Regions from separate parts of the Filifactor villosus genome, predicted to be linked through region 1. Evidence: a T-box and tRNA genes for the amino acid it is inferred to sense, from the RefSeq annotation. Region 1 holds a T-box; the other holds one or more tRNA genes.

Region 1 (8,108 bases):
GATACTTTTCTTGTAGTTGAGTTTCTTCATATATTCGATGGTCTTGGTGATCTCCTCCAGGCTGAAGTGTTCATAGAGATAACGCAGGGCCTTGATGTCCTCCTTCGTAAGAGGATCTCTTGCAATTCCGAGTTCTTCCAATATATGGATCCGAAATAGGGTCGGGTCTTTTTTTTGTGCATTTTCCTTCTTTCGGAGGTTGAGTTCTCCCGTCTGCTCGTTCCAATTGCGAAGGATTCCGTCAACGTATCTCATATTCGGAGATTTGATCGCCGTCGCCTTGGAAAATGCCTCTTCTATAACGTCGATCCCAAAACGGTATTCGTCGATCCACTTGTCTATCAGTTTCTCCTCCGCCTTGGTCGGAAGACGGTATTCGCCAAGGAAGGACAGTACCTTTTTGTAGATCCCGTAGCGTTCCCCCCTCTGCATCAAAAAATCGCCCAGGTCTTCAACAGTACGAACTCCTTCGGAGTACCAGATACGCAGGATGGACATCGCATGGTTGACGGACCTTGAGCCTCGATTGTGCACACAGTAGCGGAATGCCTCCACCACAAGCTCCTTCGAAATATTATGCGTAGAGATGTACTCGTTGATACTCCTCTGTTGATGGCTCATAACAATCATTCCAAGGATCGATTCGATCTTGTCGTACATCTTCTCATACTCTTCATTTTTCTTAAAGACCAGAGCCCTCTCCCGAGAGATGTCGACCTCTCCCCTTGCATTATAAAATCGTTTGAGATTCTTAAACTCCACCGAATAGTCCCAGGTGTCCGCCCCTTCCGGCCTGTGCTTTGCAATCAAATTACAGCTCTCAAAAAAATCCCATGCCTGCATAACGTCATCGAGAGATACATTGAGGGTCTCGGCAAGAAACCGATTGTCAAAGGTCTCACTCTGTTCTCCCTGGCACAGGTAATATCCATAGAGGTAGATCTTCAAAAACAGAGGTTCCACAATGGGCAGAACCTGCGAAAAAAACACATTGGGTATCGGTGTATCCAATGCTTCACGATGTATTTCTTCTTTAAAAAACATAAGTCTTCCTCATTCTTTTGTCTATACGTTCTTTCTTCTCCGATATAATTATTCTATCATATCCCCCCTTCTTTCGCAATAAAGGACACAGGCGGTCGGATATGACGTCTTTTTGTGCAACCGATGGATCTGTATGCCGTGTCTTTTTCAGAAGATCATCTCAATTTTAACCGTGTGTGATACTATTCTCCGATAGAAGTATGGATACATCTGTTTTTCAACCTACGAAACATCGGTTTATCTTCTATGGGGCACAGATTGTTTATATCCACAACTCAAAGGAAGGATAGTATAAACCATTGATATAAATAATCTTCTCGAGAACACCTGTGCCTATCATACATAAAAAGAGGGCCTTTCGACCCTCTTTGATGTATGAATATCACTTATCGGAAATGCACTTGTGTCTTGATCTCCTTGCCGTCTCGCATAATGGTAAGCTCGACCTTATCTCCTTTTTTGTAGGAATATAGAAGGGTGGACAGTTCCTCCATACTTTTTATCTTTTTTCCGTCCATTTCAACGATAACATCGAGTTCTCTCAATCCCGCCTGCTTTGCAGAAGTGTCGGGATATACCTTAAAGACGATAATGCCTCCATCTTTGGCACCGTAGTCTTCTCCGGTCATTTGTCTGAATGCGTCTACATCATGGCCTTTAATACCGAGAACCACCTTTTCGACCTTACCCGTCTTGATTACCTGATCTACGATCGGTTTGGCAGAATTGATAGGAATAGCAAAGCCCAACGCTTCTCCCGCACCTTCTTTCAAGGTATTGATTCCGATTACCTGACCCTTGGAGTTCAACAGAGGTCCTCCGCTGTTTCCTCGGTTGATCGCTGCCGAAGTCTGGATCAGATTATCCATAACATGCTCCGAATCCACCTGTAAGCTACGGTTCAATCCACTGACAATCCCTTCCGTCATCGTCCTCTCGAACTCCAGTCCAAGCGGGTTTCCGATGGCAATCGCCAGATCTCCTACTTCCAAGGCACTACTGTCTCCAAGTTCTGCAGCTTGAAGTCCCTTCTTGTCGATCTTGATCACCGCCAAGTCCATATTGGAGTTGCCCCATACGACCTCTCCTTCTTCTTTGGTCCCGTCGGAGAGCAATACATTGACTCCTCCGCTTTCCGCTCCGTCCACAACATGGTAGTTGGTCAAAATATAACCGTCTTCCCGAACAATGATTCCCGTACCCACTCCGGTAGCCGGGTAGGTAAAGCCCCAAAAATCGTTACGCAACATCGTTGTCGTCTGAATTCCTACCACCGAGGGCATAGCCTTTTTCGCCACCTCTTTATAAATATTGTCCGTAGTTTCCACATAGGTTACCTTCTCCAATTTTTCACTCTTCGAGGTTGTCGATTCAATGTCATTTCTTTGAATACTCAGTCCCGCTCTCTCCAAAAAATAAGGCATTGCTGTTACGGAAAGAAGACAGCCGACCAACACTCCTACCACGGTTGACAAAAAAACGGATTTCTTTGTGCCCATATCCATTCCTCCTTAATCCAAGATATATTTAGGGGAAACAAAATCTCTAAGAAGAATGCTCAATCTCACATCCTTATCGGTAATACCGAACTGTTCCATAACCGTCCGAACGACCTGCTCCGCCAAGAGAGGCCGATTGTTCTCCTTGCTCAAATGTGCCAAAGCGATGTTGGTAATGCCCGACTTGACCAGAGCGGTGGCAAGTTTGCCCGCATCGATATTGCTCAAGTGGCCGCTGTCGGAGCGTATCCTTGTCTTCAGAGCGTAGGGATAACTGCTGTACTTTAACAACTCATCGTCGTAGTTGGATTCGACTATGGCAAGGTCGGAGTTCATCAAAGCCCTTCCGACTTCATCGCTGACATACCCCAGATCGGTTGCAATCGCGATCTTTGTCTTCCCGTTCGTCACAACAAACCCGCAGGGCTCTAAAGCGTCGTGGCTGACTGCAAACGAACTCAACTGAAGATCTCCGATCGAAAAATCTCCCGAAGCCTGAATAATATGTCTGTTTTTATCCGCTATGGAACCGACGGTCTTTTCCATCCCGTCCCATGTTCCCTGTGTCGCATAGATGGGAATGTCATATCTTCTGCTCAGGATACCGACTCCCTTGATATGGTCCAGGTGTTCGTGACTGACGAAAATCGCCTTGATGTCCTTCAAGTCCTCCTGATGCTCCATCAGGTTCTTCTCTATCTTTTTGCCGCTGAGGCCTGCATCTATCAATATTTTTGTGCTTCCCTCCGAAACGAAATGACAATTCCCCGAGCTTCCGCTCGCTACGGAAATATACTGCATATTCTTCTCCTCTATTCTATTTCCTATTTTTAGGATAGCAATGTTTTGTGGTAAATCTTTAAAATTGCCCTTGTTCTTTGTATGATTTCTCACATAGGATTGTAGATTTCTTTTCACAAATAAAAACTACTTGTAAAAAGCGAGTTTCCGCTTTTGAAAAAATATTTCATTTGAGAATTATCATCTTGTAATTCATATCTTTTTAAATCTAGTATAAATAGATAGTCATTGTCATCCAAGGGACTCTTTCTTATTGTATCACTTATTTCAGACTTTGTATCCTATTTCGACAAAAAAAACCTTCGAGAACAACGATTTCTATCTTATCGTTGTTCTCGAAGGCGGTAGTTTGTCTCCCATTGAAGAGCGGAAAGTATCGAGTCTGCACATCTGCCCTGTCGGAGCGATTTGGACGGTCGAAGCAAGAACTGTTTTTGGACAATTGACATCTTCCATGAACCGGTTATTTCAAACGGACAACAGCATCTATCGCTTCTCGGCGATACATGTTTATCAGAGAGAACATCAACCGTTCGTTCGGTATAAACCGCTCGGCAGATCCTCGTACAAACGAAGGTCTACCTTCACAGCAGAGTATTGCATTTGTTCCACAAATTTATTTGATTATATCGACACCCATATAAGGTCTTAGAACTTCGGGGATCACGACACTTCCGTCTTCCTGCTGGAAGTTCTCCAAAATCGCCGCCACGGTACGTCCTATGGCAACTCCCGAACCGTTCAGGGTATGGACGTACTCCGGTTTGTCTTCTTTGCTTCTCTTAAATCTGATGTTTGCACGTCTCGCTTGGAAGTCCTCAAAGTTCGAGCAGGAAGAGATTTCCACATAGCGTCCGTAGCTGGGCATCCACACTTCCAAATCGTACTTGAAAGCTGCGGTAAAGCCCAAATCTCCCGAACAAATTTGAACCACTCTGTAAGGCAGTCCCAGTTTTTGCAGCACGGATTCCGCATCGTTGACCAATGTCTCCAGTTCATGATAAGACTCCTCGGGTCGAACAAACTTGACAAGCTCGACTTTCTGGAACTGGTGCTGACGAATCAGTCCTCTGGTGTCACGTCCTGCCGAGCCCGCTTCCGAACGGAAGCAGGGGGTGTAGGAGCAGTACTTGATATTCAAGTCATCGCCGTTTAAGATCTCATCTCTATGAATGTTGGTCACAGGCACTTCCGCAGTCGGAACAAGGTAGTAGTCCAAACCTTCCAACTTGAACATATCTTCCGCAAACTTCGGCAATTGTCCGGTACCCACAAAGCTTTTTGCATTGGCAATAAAAGGCGGCAGCATTTCCGTATAGCCGTTTTCCGATGTATGGGTATCCAGGAAGAAGTTGATAATGGAACGCTCCAGCCTTGCACCCAGATCCTTGTACAAGGTGAAACGAGAACCGGTGATCTTACTTCCCGTATTAAAGTCCAAGATGTTGAGATTGGTTCCGATATCCCAGTGTGCTTTGGGTTCAAATTCAAACTTCGGTACTTCTCCCCAAGTTCTGATCTGCTTATTGTCTTCGTCGGTCTCTCCGTGGATGACTTTTTCGTTGGGAACATTGGGGATCCTCATCATCTTATCGAGGAGTTCCTCTTCGGTATCCTTGACTTGCACATCGAGGGCTGCAATCTCATCGGATAAGCGTTTGAGTTCCTGCATCAACTCTTGTGTATCCTTGCCTTCCTTTTTGTATTGGGGGATCTGTTTGGACTTTGTCTTCTGCTCGTTCTTCATGACTTCCACCTTCTGCAAAAGTTCAATCCTTCTGTTGTCAAGTTCTATGACTTCATCCAACGAAAAATCTTTCTCTCCCCTAAGTGCCATTCTTTCTCTGATCAGTTCCAAGTCCCGTTTGATTCTTTTGATATCAAGCATTGTTATCCTCCTTTTTGTTAATAAAAAACCTTCGTTCCAATGCTGTTGCATTAGGACGAAGGTATAAATTCCGCGGTACCACCTAACTTGATTATAATCCGGCTCTAAAGAATTAACGCTTCTTTCACGTTTCGGTCTTCCCGAAAAGGCTCCGAAGCGGATTCTAAGACTTCCCCTGCGAATTTTCACCATCCATTCGCTCTCTGAAAGGTTCTTCTCTTATACTGCTCTTCTTCAACGCCGTTTTGCATACTATAGCACAAGTTTTCCGTTTTTTCAAGTTGTTATTCAAATTTTAAGAAAACAAGTCCTGACCCTCTACAGGTGCAGGTTCTGCAGGAACATTCGGTTCCGGCTTAGGTTCATTCTTTACTTCCGGCTCGGTAGGAGCGGTAGTGTCGGTTGGAGGTCCGGGTTGAAGTGTTACCGGCTCACTCGGATTTGTCGGAGTTGTGGGTGTTTGACCCGTGTTCGGATTCGAAGGCTTTTGCGCCGTACCCGGATTCGGTGCCGAGGCGGGATCCCCCGTGTTTGTTCCTGTCTGATCTGCGGGGTTTTGCTCCCCTCCCTCCACAACTTCCGTTGTTTGAGTTGTGGTAGGCTCTTCCTGTTGTTCCTGCTCCTCAAGAAGAGTATCCTCATGAACAATGTTCTGCTCCTCCGGAATCGTCTTGGTCGCCTTCTTCCCCTTCGACTTCTTACCTTCTCCTTCATGTTGTCGCTGAATCGCAACGATATCCAAGGTACTTCTCTTGTGAAACTTCTCATGTTCCCAATCGGAGTATTCCCCTGCAAGCATATATTTGATCTGATCGTTATATATCGGCTCATCCATCAGGAAGTAGGAGATATTTCCGATGTAGAGACTCTCTCCCGCCAACACGTCTTTGATAATATATTCCGGTTTCAGATTTGCAGCCGAAACACCCAGTTGCAAAATATCCTTTTTGCTGAGATCGGTCTCCACATTCTCATAGACTGTTTCGAGCAACTGTGGAATCTTTGTGATGGATTCGGGTGACAGGACCTTGTCGATCAAAGCGCCGATAAACTTCTGTTGCGCTTCCACCCGACCGAGATCTCCCGCCGTATATCCTTTTCGATATCTCAGATATTGCTCCGCCTTCCGTCCGTCAAGAAGATGCGTTCCCTGCTCCAAGTCGATGCGAAGAGGAGGTTTGATTGCATTGTCGGTATAGTGAAGGCCTCCGGGATGATCGATGGTAATTTCGACTCCGCCCACCTTATCCACAATTTGATACAGTGCCTTATAGTCTACGACCGCATAGTGATGAATCGGGATTCCCAACAGTTCTTTTACCGCCTGGATGGACAACTCCGGTCCTCCAAATCGATGAGCGTGGTTGATCTTCGTCGCCTTCCTTCTTCCCGGAAGCACCACCCTTGTATCTCTGGGGATCGACAGGATAAACGCCGAGTTCTTATTCGGATCCAAACTTACAAGCATCATCGTATCCGAACGCGGAATGTCTCCCTCACGATTTCTTTCGGGAGCATCCACTCCCAAAACGAGAATATTCGTCCTTTCCGTAATTCCTTCCTTCTTGTCGAGAACTTCGACGACTTCGGGTGTGATCTCTTCTTTTTTCTTTTTGTCATCGTGTTCCAGATATACCTTCGTACCTATCGTTCCAATGATCCCGACCGATAGTACGGTAATCAAAAAAACCTTCAAAAAGTGTTTCATATCTCATTACTCCCCGCAAATGAATAGCTCCATTATATCCTTGGAGTTATTTTTAGAATTCTGTTTTTCTACCTATTTATTCTACTTTTTCTAATAAACCTTGTCCATCTCTTTGAACATTTTTTACAAAAATTCCTGTTTTAAACTTCAATTCGTCGCTACTTTACACAACTTTCTTTAACGGCGATCCGCCGTTGTTCTCTCCCGGTTTTGTATTTCCCGGATGTACTGTTCCCCAAAGACCTCGATCTCACTCAAAACCCTCTCAAACCTTCTTCCTATTTCGCTCAAGCTGTACTCTACCCGAGGAGGCACCTCCGCATAGACCCTTCTATCTATGAGTCTGTCTTTCTCCAGCTGCCGAAGTTGTCTGGTCAAGACGGATCTCGTTACTTCCGGGATCCGTTTTTCGAGTTCACCGAAACGTTTGGTCCCCTCACTGAGTTGATGTAAAATAATGATCGCCCATTTGCCCTGCAACACCTTCTGCGTTGCCAAAAACGGACAGTTTCCGTAAAGCTTTTCCATAAAATTTCTCCGTGAATTCAACAATTGTATCTCAAACGCTACTATGTAGTATAAATACTCATACCTAATTTGTCAATCCCTTAAATCCATACTCTAGATCCAATGTACGGCATTGCTCCCTTCTTCTTTTTATCCTAAAGTTTGATCGAAGCTCTCAAGATTTGTCCATCTTCTGTTTACGAATCCCGTTCTTTGGTATAAACTTAGATGAAATGTATTTTTTAAGGAGGTTTTCAACAATGGAATTTAAAGTGAACAATCAATTGGAATTAAGTTCTTACGATGTGGTCGTCCTTCCTCTCTGCGAGGGCCAAAGTGTCGATCACAAAGAACTTTTAGATGTAGTGAAACCCTATTTGAACAAGGATTTTTTTGAAGCAAAAAAAGAAACGTATTTTACAATCTCCGCATCGAGTGCAGAGAAACCGGTACAGATCATCCTCGCAGGTCTGGGAAAAAAGGAAGAGGTGTATTTTGAAACGGCTACCGATGTGATCGGAGCAGGAGTAAAGCAAGCCGTATCAAAGAAACCCTCGCGTGTAGCCGTCTATCTTAACGAACTTTCCGACATCGTATGCTCGGACAAATTGAGCGCGATTGCAAAGGTAAGTGCTCTTGCAAGCTATCGTTTTGACAAATT
Region 2 (8,108 bases), on a different contig from region 1:
GGAGTTTAAGCGTAATCAAAATTCTCCGGTGAAAAGAGAAGCCGTCATTGTCGTAACTAAGAGACAGGGAGTTCGCTCAGGAGGAAACAGTCCTGCCTATACTTCCTACTATGTGACCTTTGAAGATAAAGAGGGCAAGAGGAGCGAGTTTAGAGTACCTGCCAAAGAATATGGATATTTGGCGGAAGGAGATATCGGAATCTTGGAATATCAAGGAACAAAGTATCTGCATTTTGAAAGGGAAGATAAGATCGCCCTGCAAAAGGGTGCAGAACGACAGGGGGTGTAATTTTCTTACGGTTTGTATGACACTTCGTTAGGGAAACGTCGTACAAAGGCGAATAATTGATTTTTCTTTTTGACCGTCGGTTTATTTCTTTTAAGGAAATATCGTACAAAGGAAAACTTCCGATTTTTCTTCGATTTTATAAAATACAAAAGTTTCTTATTATTAATATCTTTAAGAATGATATCCTTTATATAAACTTGGATTTATGCTGATTTTTCAAATTATGTGGTGTTTCCTCGCATAATCAAGAAAGGGCTTTTTCGGGCGTTGAATTTAGAATGGAACGAGTAAATACAAAAACCTCCTTTCTGTATAAGCAAAAGAGGTTTTTGGTGCTTTTATTCATATTCTTCCAAAGCTGTCTTAATAGCCAGACAAGCGTTGTAATTGCGTTGGCTCTTCATGTCGTTTCCTAGATCTCTTAACTCTCTTTCAGAAAGTTCGTTTTTTAATTTGAGTCTTAGTACATGAGAATATGCCATCAGTTTTGTTCCGTTCGTATGTTTTATTCTTGCACATAATTCATAAACATCCATTGCTTGAGCTTCATTTTGATACTCTTGCATATTTTGTATGCCTTGTTTCACGCTGTTTGTAAGATCTGAGAATAATCCCATCCCTATTATCTCTCCTTTACCAAGTCGAATTCTTTTTACTAGCTTCTTTAGCTTTTTCTCTACTTTCTTTAGCGCTTTCATACTTTCGCTTTGCTAAACCATAGTTGTAGTCGCCCTCTCCATTTTTTGCTTTTGCATAGTGTTGACTTGCTTCTTTTTCCATTCTTTTTGCTCGATGTTCATGCATCTCTTGAGGATTTTTAAAAAATGCCATAATTGAAACTCCTTTCACTAGAACTTATATATTTTTCATATATTATATACTTAAGAAATATATGGTGTCAATAATTTTTTGGGAAATTAAAAAACGATAAACTGGATATCACAAATTTTGAACGAAAGAAGAGAAAATATCTTGCAAAACTTAAAAGAGTATGATAAGATAAACGAGTTATGAGTTGAGGAGAGGTGTCCGAGTGGCTTAAGGAGCACGCCTGGAAAGCGTGTATACGGGGAACCGTATCCGGGGTTCAAATCCCCGTCTCTCCGCCAGTATATCATTCAAAGAAGGAACTGTGCTGAAAAGTACAGTTCTTTTTTTATCTCTTGAGGGGAGAAAGTAGAACGATGCTTTGACAAAAGTATGGCTATATCCCCTTCAGTCATCAAAATAAAGGATTTCAGGTATGAAAAAGTCAAAATCATCAACATCAATCAAAGGAAATGTTATGTTCGGCAATTCGTGAGGATAATATCAAACGGAAAACGGCATAGAGCCTTCAACAAAGTGCTCAAAACTTCTCCTTCCATACCTTCAAAAAAGCTTGTTTCCGGAATCCCTTCTTTGCACGGACGAAGAAGGGGCGTTGCAGAAAAGAGGCTTCAGTGCGTCCTCAATTCTTATATTTTGCGGAAATGAAAGCGTTTTCGACCTGATATTGTTTTGTAACTCGCTATGGATTGAAAAAAAGAAAAAAAGTGTTATAATAAAGGCAATAAATAAAATGGGAGGGAACGTATATGGACGATGGCGCCGGGAGTTTGTTACAGAATTTTTTAAGACCGCCTCTGGGCATTGTAGCAAACGGAAAAACGTTTCGTAGAGATACGAGTGTGGAAGATGATAATGTGAGAGAAGGTATTATCACAGCGATCATCGATAATGAAAATGCCGTTGTGACCGATCTTGAAAAAGATATGATCAAGAGGGTGTTGAGGTTTAACGAAACCAAGGCCAAGGATGTGATGACACCGAGGACATCGGCATTTACCATCGATGTAAATGAAGATATCGGAGAGGTGCTCGATCGGATCATTGAGGAGAGGTATTCGAGGATACCGATCTATGACAAGGACATCGACAACATCATAGGGGTGCTTCACATCAAAGACCTTTTCGCGCAGGTGAGAAAGGGTAACCTTGAGTTGATCAATATTCGGGGACTTTTGAGAGAAGCCTACCTCATCCATGAGTACAAGGCCTTGGATGAACTCCTGCTTGAGATGCAGAGAAACAGACAGCCGATTGCCGTGGTGATTGATGAGTATGGGGGTTTTTCGGGCTTATTGACCATGGAAGATATCTTGGAAGAGATTGTCGGAGATATCGCCGATGAAGACGATGAAGATGAAGAGATTCAAGAGATCACGAAGATAAGTGAAACCACCTACAAGATAGACGGATTTACCAATATACAGACAGTAAATGAAAAACTTTCGCTCAATTTGCCGACCGATGTCAATGAAACAATGGGAGGGCTCTTGTTGGAGGGCTTGGGTAAGTTGCCCGATAACCAGGGAGATCCTACGGGAATACAGATCGGAAACGTGGAGTTGAAGGCGATCAAAGTAAATGAAAAAAGAATAGAAACCCTCTTGCTCAGACTTAAGAGGGATTTGGTTTAGCTACGGTTTCAAGCTCCGCTTGATAACGGAACTTTGCCTGATGAATAGATGCTTCCAAAGTGAGATGTTCCGGTCGATCCGCTCTTTCTTTGGGAGCATTTTTGATTAAAACCGGCATTGTCAGGAAACGCTGAATCAATATCGCAGAATCCGAAAAATCGATGTAATACTATTTTTCAATAGAAGTATGGATATATCTATTTTTCGATGACGAAAAACTATGTTGTCTTCTATGGGTCAAAGATTGTTTATATCCACTATTCAAAAGAATAGTAGTATAAAATCAAGCTTAATAGTAGGAATGAAATTCTCAAAATGTTGATTTGACAAATCTTTGTATTTTATAAACTCAAAAAAATCAAGAACTTGGGGGTGTTCGGGCTTTCTATGCTATACGGATATATTGATATTTAGCTGTATTACACCTTTGTTATAAGTCAAAACAATCTATATTGCTGTCAGAATTACTATGAATTTCAACATGCCGATGTACCGGCACACGGGTGGGAATGAGCCTTACTTTCAAAAGGATACGGATTCGGCACGAACAGGCTTTCGATTCCTGATTTTTACGGAAGTTTTGCTCTCTGTGTGAGATGTGTGACAGATGCAAACGTATCCGTGTCGATGAAATCATAGACAAGACCTCTCATCTCTGTTACACTGGAGATGGCTTTGAAGGTCTGTGATTGAAAATCCATGCCAGACGCAGGCGAAGGGATCCACGTAAGTCTACTCAACAGGGAGCAGATGAGCATGGTGCGTTCTAGGAGTAAGCCCTGCCGACAAAAGAGTCGAGAGAAGAAAGTAGTGAGATGATATCAAGCGAACCTTCCGGCAGGCGAATGTGGGGGCAAAGATCAGGTCAGCTTCAAAGCCTTTTTTATAGCTTGTTTCCATATTGTCATTTAATTGTTTCCTTTTTGAAATCAAAGCGAAAAACAAGTGTGATATTATGATTATAATGGTGGATTGTATCATGTGATAGAAAATCAGAAAAGGAAGGTCCGCCTGAGCAGCTTCCCTGAGTTTTTAGGCAAACATACTTACAAACGGGAAAGACCCTCCATCCTTTAGAAAACATTGAACCTTTGTCAAGCAAAAGCATTTGAGATTTTTGTCTGCAAAACGGATTTCAGGTTGTTTTGTTGAAGGTTGAGGTATTGCCCTAAGTAAAAAAGACGAGTTTAGGAGGGAGAACGATGAAACGTAAAGCCATAAGAGTTGTACTTACCAGCCTGCTGATTATGGTTGTGCTTGTAACGACTGTCTTTGCGCAGAACAAAAACGGTACGAAAAACCCGTCGAACACACAGGACTTGAATGTCTATGAGACGATGAAGTTGACAACAAAGAATGATATTGACAACATCCATTCCAAGATCGTTATCACTGATAAAAACGGAAAACGAGTACCTTACATCGTCAACAACAATAAGAAGAAAGAATATTTGATTCTTCCTCTGTACAAAAACAGAGAAGAAATCAATATGAAAATCAATTTGAACCCCAAGGAATACGAGATAGAAAATACCGGTGAGATCGTTCACCTGAACGACAAACAGAACTTGAAACATTTGTCGAAGGCACTTGAACAAACGTATTCCCCCGCACCCATGGCAAGAGATTACGGTCCGGGTGTCGAGAGGCAGGAGCTTCAAAGAGGGGCGATGGTAACAAAGGAGGCTGTAAATTCCGCGGATGCCGGCGGAGCGGATTTCAGTACGACCAACACACAGGTAAAAGGTGTCGATGAAGCCGATATGATAAAGACGGACGGAGAAAGGATCTATTCCATCTTTGAACAGAAGGTCCGAATCGTAAAGGCGACCAAGGGAGTTCTCAAAGAAGAGAAGAGTATTGAGTTTCCTGAAGGGCTGCTGCCCTTGGAACTCTACGTCTCCAATAAGAAACTCAGTGTCATCCTGTCCGATTACAGAGGAGACTCGAAGGCGAGAACTACAGTCTATGTCTATGACTTGAGTAAGCCGGCATCTCCCAAGAAAATTCGCGAAACAACGCAAGACGGAGCGTATATCACTTCGAGAAAAGACGGGGATACCTTGAGGATTGTCACGCAAACTCATATGTATTCCGGTCAGATCGAGCCTATGATACCGGTCCTGAGAGAGAGTATGGAAGGAAAGAAAGAGACCTCTTCCGTGATCGCTCTCAATAAGATCATGATTTTCCCGGGATATCAAAGTCGTTCAATCGTAACGATAAGCAGTTTTCCCACAGATTCGAAAACTCCCGCCAAGCAGATTGCTTATGTAGGAGATGCACAAACCCTCTATATGTCAAAAAATACCATGGCGGTATCCTATGAGGTGTATCCTTGGCATCCGTGGGTCCCGTTGGGATTTGACGAGCCTAATCCTGAAGTTGAAGTTGTAACCGAAGATACGGCGGAAGGTTTGAAAGAAAAGATATCGACGGAAGTTGCCGTTCAACCGATCGTCGAGGATACGGGAATTAAAACGGTGATTAAGCGTTTCGACATAAAAGGAAGCAATATTTCTTATGTCGGAGAAAACAAGATAAGCGGGACCTTGATTAACCAATTTGCGATGGATGAATACAGGGGAGTTTTGAGGGTTGCCTATACAAACGGTATGATCGGAGAAACTTCCGTAGAGACCTTCGATAAAAGTATGAACAGACTGGGTACTCTGTCGGGACTGGCAAAAGGAGAGAGAATCTACTCGGTACGCTTTATGGGAGAAAAACTCTATCTGGTAACCTTTAAACAGGTCGATCCCTTCTTTGTCATCGATATGAAGAACGCATCTGCCCCGAAAGTGCTTGGATATTTGAAGATACCGGGATATAGCAACTATCTGCATCCGGTCGATGACACCCACGTCCTCGGTTTCGGTCACGATGTTAAAGTAACGGGCGAAAATGTTCGAAATGCCGGAGTTAAGATTTCTATGTTCGATGTGAGAGATGTAGCAAACCCCAAAGAATTGAGCAATGTAGTACTTGGCAAAGGCGGTTCCTATACTCCTTTGGAATATGACCACAAGGCTCTTATGTATCATCCGGACAAAAAGTACTTCGGTTTTCCTGTTGTATTGACTGACGAGATCCCGAGAAAGGACTCTTACGGAGGATGGATGGAACAAAGACAGGTCTTCGACGGAGCCTACCTGTATCAGATAGATCAGGGACACCGCTTGAAATTGAAGGGAATGGTAACACACAACAAAGAGGATCAGAGATTTGAACACGATTATCGCAACCGTATTCAAAGGCTGCTCTATATCGGTGATGTGGTGTACTCCATCTCCGAGAATAAGATTATGTCGACAAATGAGAAAGATATGAAGTTGATCGATATGTTGGAATGGAATCAAAAATAAGTCCTCCTTATTTTTGATAGATGTAAAAGCGGAGAAGCTGTCATAAGGCGACTTCTCCGCTTTTTGAATGGGGTGGGAATGAACCTCTTTGAGGCGGAGAGAAAACAGTGATTTTCAGAACGAAAGTCGCTTGGGCTCAAGGAAGGAAACCAAACCTTTTTAAACAAGTATGAAAAAACAAAAAATAACCGACACTTAAGGAAGTAATTATGCTATAATAAAAAGAGCTGTGAAAAGAGATGCAAGGCACAAGGAAACGATTGTATCTCATCGCCGGGGGTAAGGTAAACGATTAAGGGCGAGGTGAAAAAATGAGACTGTATAGCAACTATATTGTTTTGAAGGACAGTGTAGCCGAAGGAACTATCGAGATAGAGGGGGAGCATATCAAAGAAGTTCGGATCGGGGATAGACCTGAAGGGGAATTTCTCGACTGTACCGGAAAGTTCGTTATGCCGGGAATGATCAATATTCAAAGCCGGAACTTTGACCTTGGAGAGGCCGAACGCTATTTTAGTCAATATCCGATGCTTAGACAATTCAACCGTGTAGATCGAGCAAGTGCATTGTCGGGCATCACAACAGTCTATCACAGCATCGACATCGAAGAATTTCTCAGAGGCTATGATGGGGAACAGGCGGTTGAACGACTGAATAAACTACGTATCTATAAAGAAGAAAAACACCTCGTGGAACATAAGATCCACCTTAAGTTCAGAATCGGCGATATTCGCAATATCGAATTTATGAAACACTTGATCTCTAACGGATTGGTCGACCTCATCACTTATATGGGCAGTGTAAGAGGAGAACAGGAGTATTTTAAGGACGAGTACTTCTTGGAATATCTCAAGGAGAAGTTTGATATCAAGGACAGATTGGCTTGGGCCATTTTGGAGAGGATCAAAGAACGTCGCTTTGAAATAAATCAGGAAGAAATAGCTTATCGTTTCAAATATGCGGCCTCGGCGAGAATACCTGTTGCGACCACCAAGTACAGGCTCTCTGAGAGCATGGAGAAAAAATACAGTTCCAAGATTTCCATCATTTTGGATCCGGTCGAGCCGGAGGCCTTGGATTATGTTCAAAAGAATCATAAGTATGCCACCATCGATGCATCTAATCTCTGGGATCTCGATAAGATCTTAAACTATTCCTCGGGAGTTGCCAAAGGCAGTTTCAATATCCTCACCGCCTCACACAGCCCGGAAGACTTGTTGGAATCCGTATTTATGATGGCACAAGAGATCGGACTTGTCGAAACGGTCCGGATGGTGAGCTACAATCCCGCAAAGGCTCTTGGGCTTAAAGGTAAGGGGAGTATTGCGAAAGGAAGCTGTGCCGACCTTATCGTCGTAGAATACGACGGGGGTCTTCCTATGAATATGATGACGATATGTAGCGGCAAGGTGGTAAGCGAACTCTCTTATCGTTCGGGACAGACCGGGAGAGGCCGGAGGTAAGATATCTCCTTAAAAAATACCGTACAAAGAAGGAGTTGTACCCCCGGGCTTGTCAAAATACCAAAGAGAGAAAAGAGGAGGATCTCATCATTCGTACAAGTGGAATTAGGTGCCATTCGTGCAGCAATACGTATTTTTGTTGAAAACATAAAGGAAGATAGAGGGCGATATTTTCAAATGGAGAAGTATCGTCTTTTTTTGTTGTTGTCAACACATGAAGGATATGTATACTGTGTTCCGTTTGATACTATTCTCCAATAGAAGTGTGGTTATAGCTATTTTGCGAACACGAAAATTTGTGTATCTTCCACGGAGTTATAGAACGCTGATATCCATAATTCAAATAAATAATAGTATGAAATGCCGGGTATGAAACATATCTCCTTGCCGAAAAACCCTTCATAAAGACGATATGCTTTCAAGTAGTCCGTCGGTTCATCCTAACAGATAATAGTATTATACAACATATGGTATATAATATCGCAAAAATCAATTATCGTGCACTACATAGGTGGACTTAGACCGCATC

The links. The T-box of region 1 lies ahead of serS (serine--tRNA ligase). A T-box ahead of a tRNA ligase gene usually reads a tRNA of that ligase, here a tRNA-Ser.
Region 2: it has a tRNA-Ser gene. The T-box ahead of serS (serine--tRNA ligase) is inferred to sense a tRNA for this amino acid. The anticodon was not compared.

The regions. Positions count from the first base shown of each region.
Region 1 covers NZ_JBHSHL010000003.1:33,495-41,602, reverse strand. Annotated here, with positions in the region: gene ACFO4R_RS00670 (DnaD domain-containing protein) at 1-1,044, opposite strand, end outside; gene ACFO4R_RS00665 (S1C family serine protease) at 1,431-2,543, opposite strand; gene ACFO4R_RS00660 (MBL fold metallo-hydrolase) at 2,556-3,344, opposite strand; gene serS (serine--tRNA ligase) at 3,961-5,232, opposite strand; T-box leader at 5,281-5,479, opposite strand; gene ACFO4R_RS00650 (LCP family protein) at 5,528-6,940, opposite strand; gene ACFO4R_RS00645 (winged helix-turn-helix transcriptional regulator) at 7,118-7,468, opposite strand; gene ACFO4R_RS00640 (leucyl aminopeptidase) at 7,708-8,108, shown strand, end outside.
Region 2 covers NZ_JBHSHL010000005.1:78,978-87,085, forward strand. Annotated here, with positions in the region: gene ACFO4R_RS01850 (DUF2500 domain-containing protein) at 1-289, shown strand, start outside; gene ACFO4R_RS01855 (hypothetical protein) at 628-906, opposite strand; gene ACFO4R_RS01860 (hypothetical protein) at 923-1,120, opposite strand; tRNA gene ACFO4R_RS01865 (tRNA-Ser) at 1,309-1,398, shown strand; gene ACFO4R_RS01870 (CBS domain-containing protein) at 1,867-2,751, shown strand; gene ACFO4R_RS01875 (beta-propeller domain-containing protein) at 3,954-6,116, shown strand; gene ACFO4R_RS01880 (amidohydrolase family protein) at 6,428-7,579, shown strand.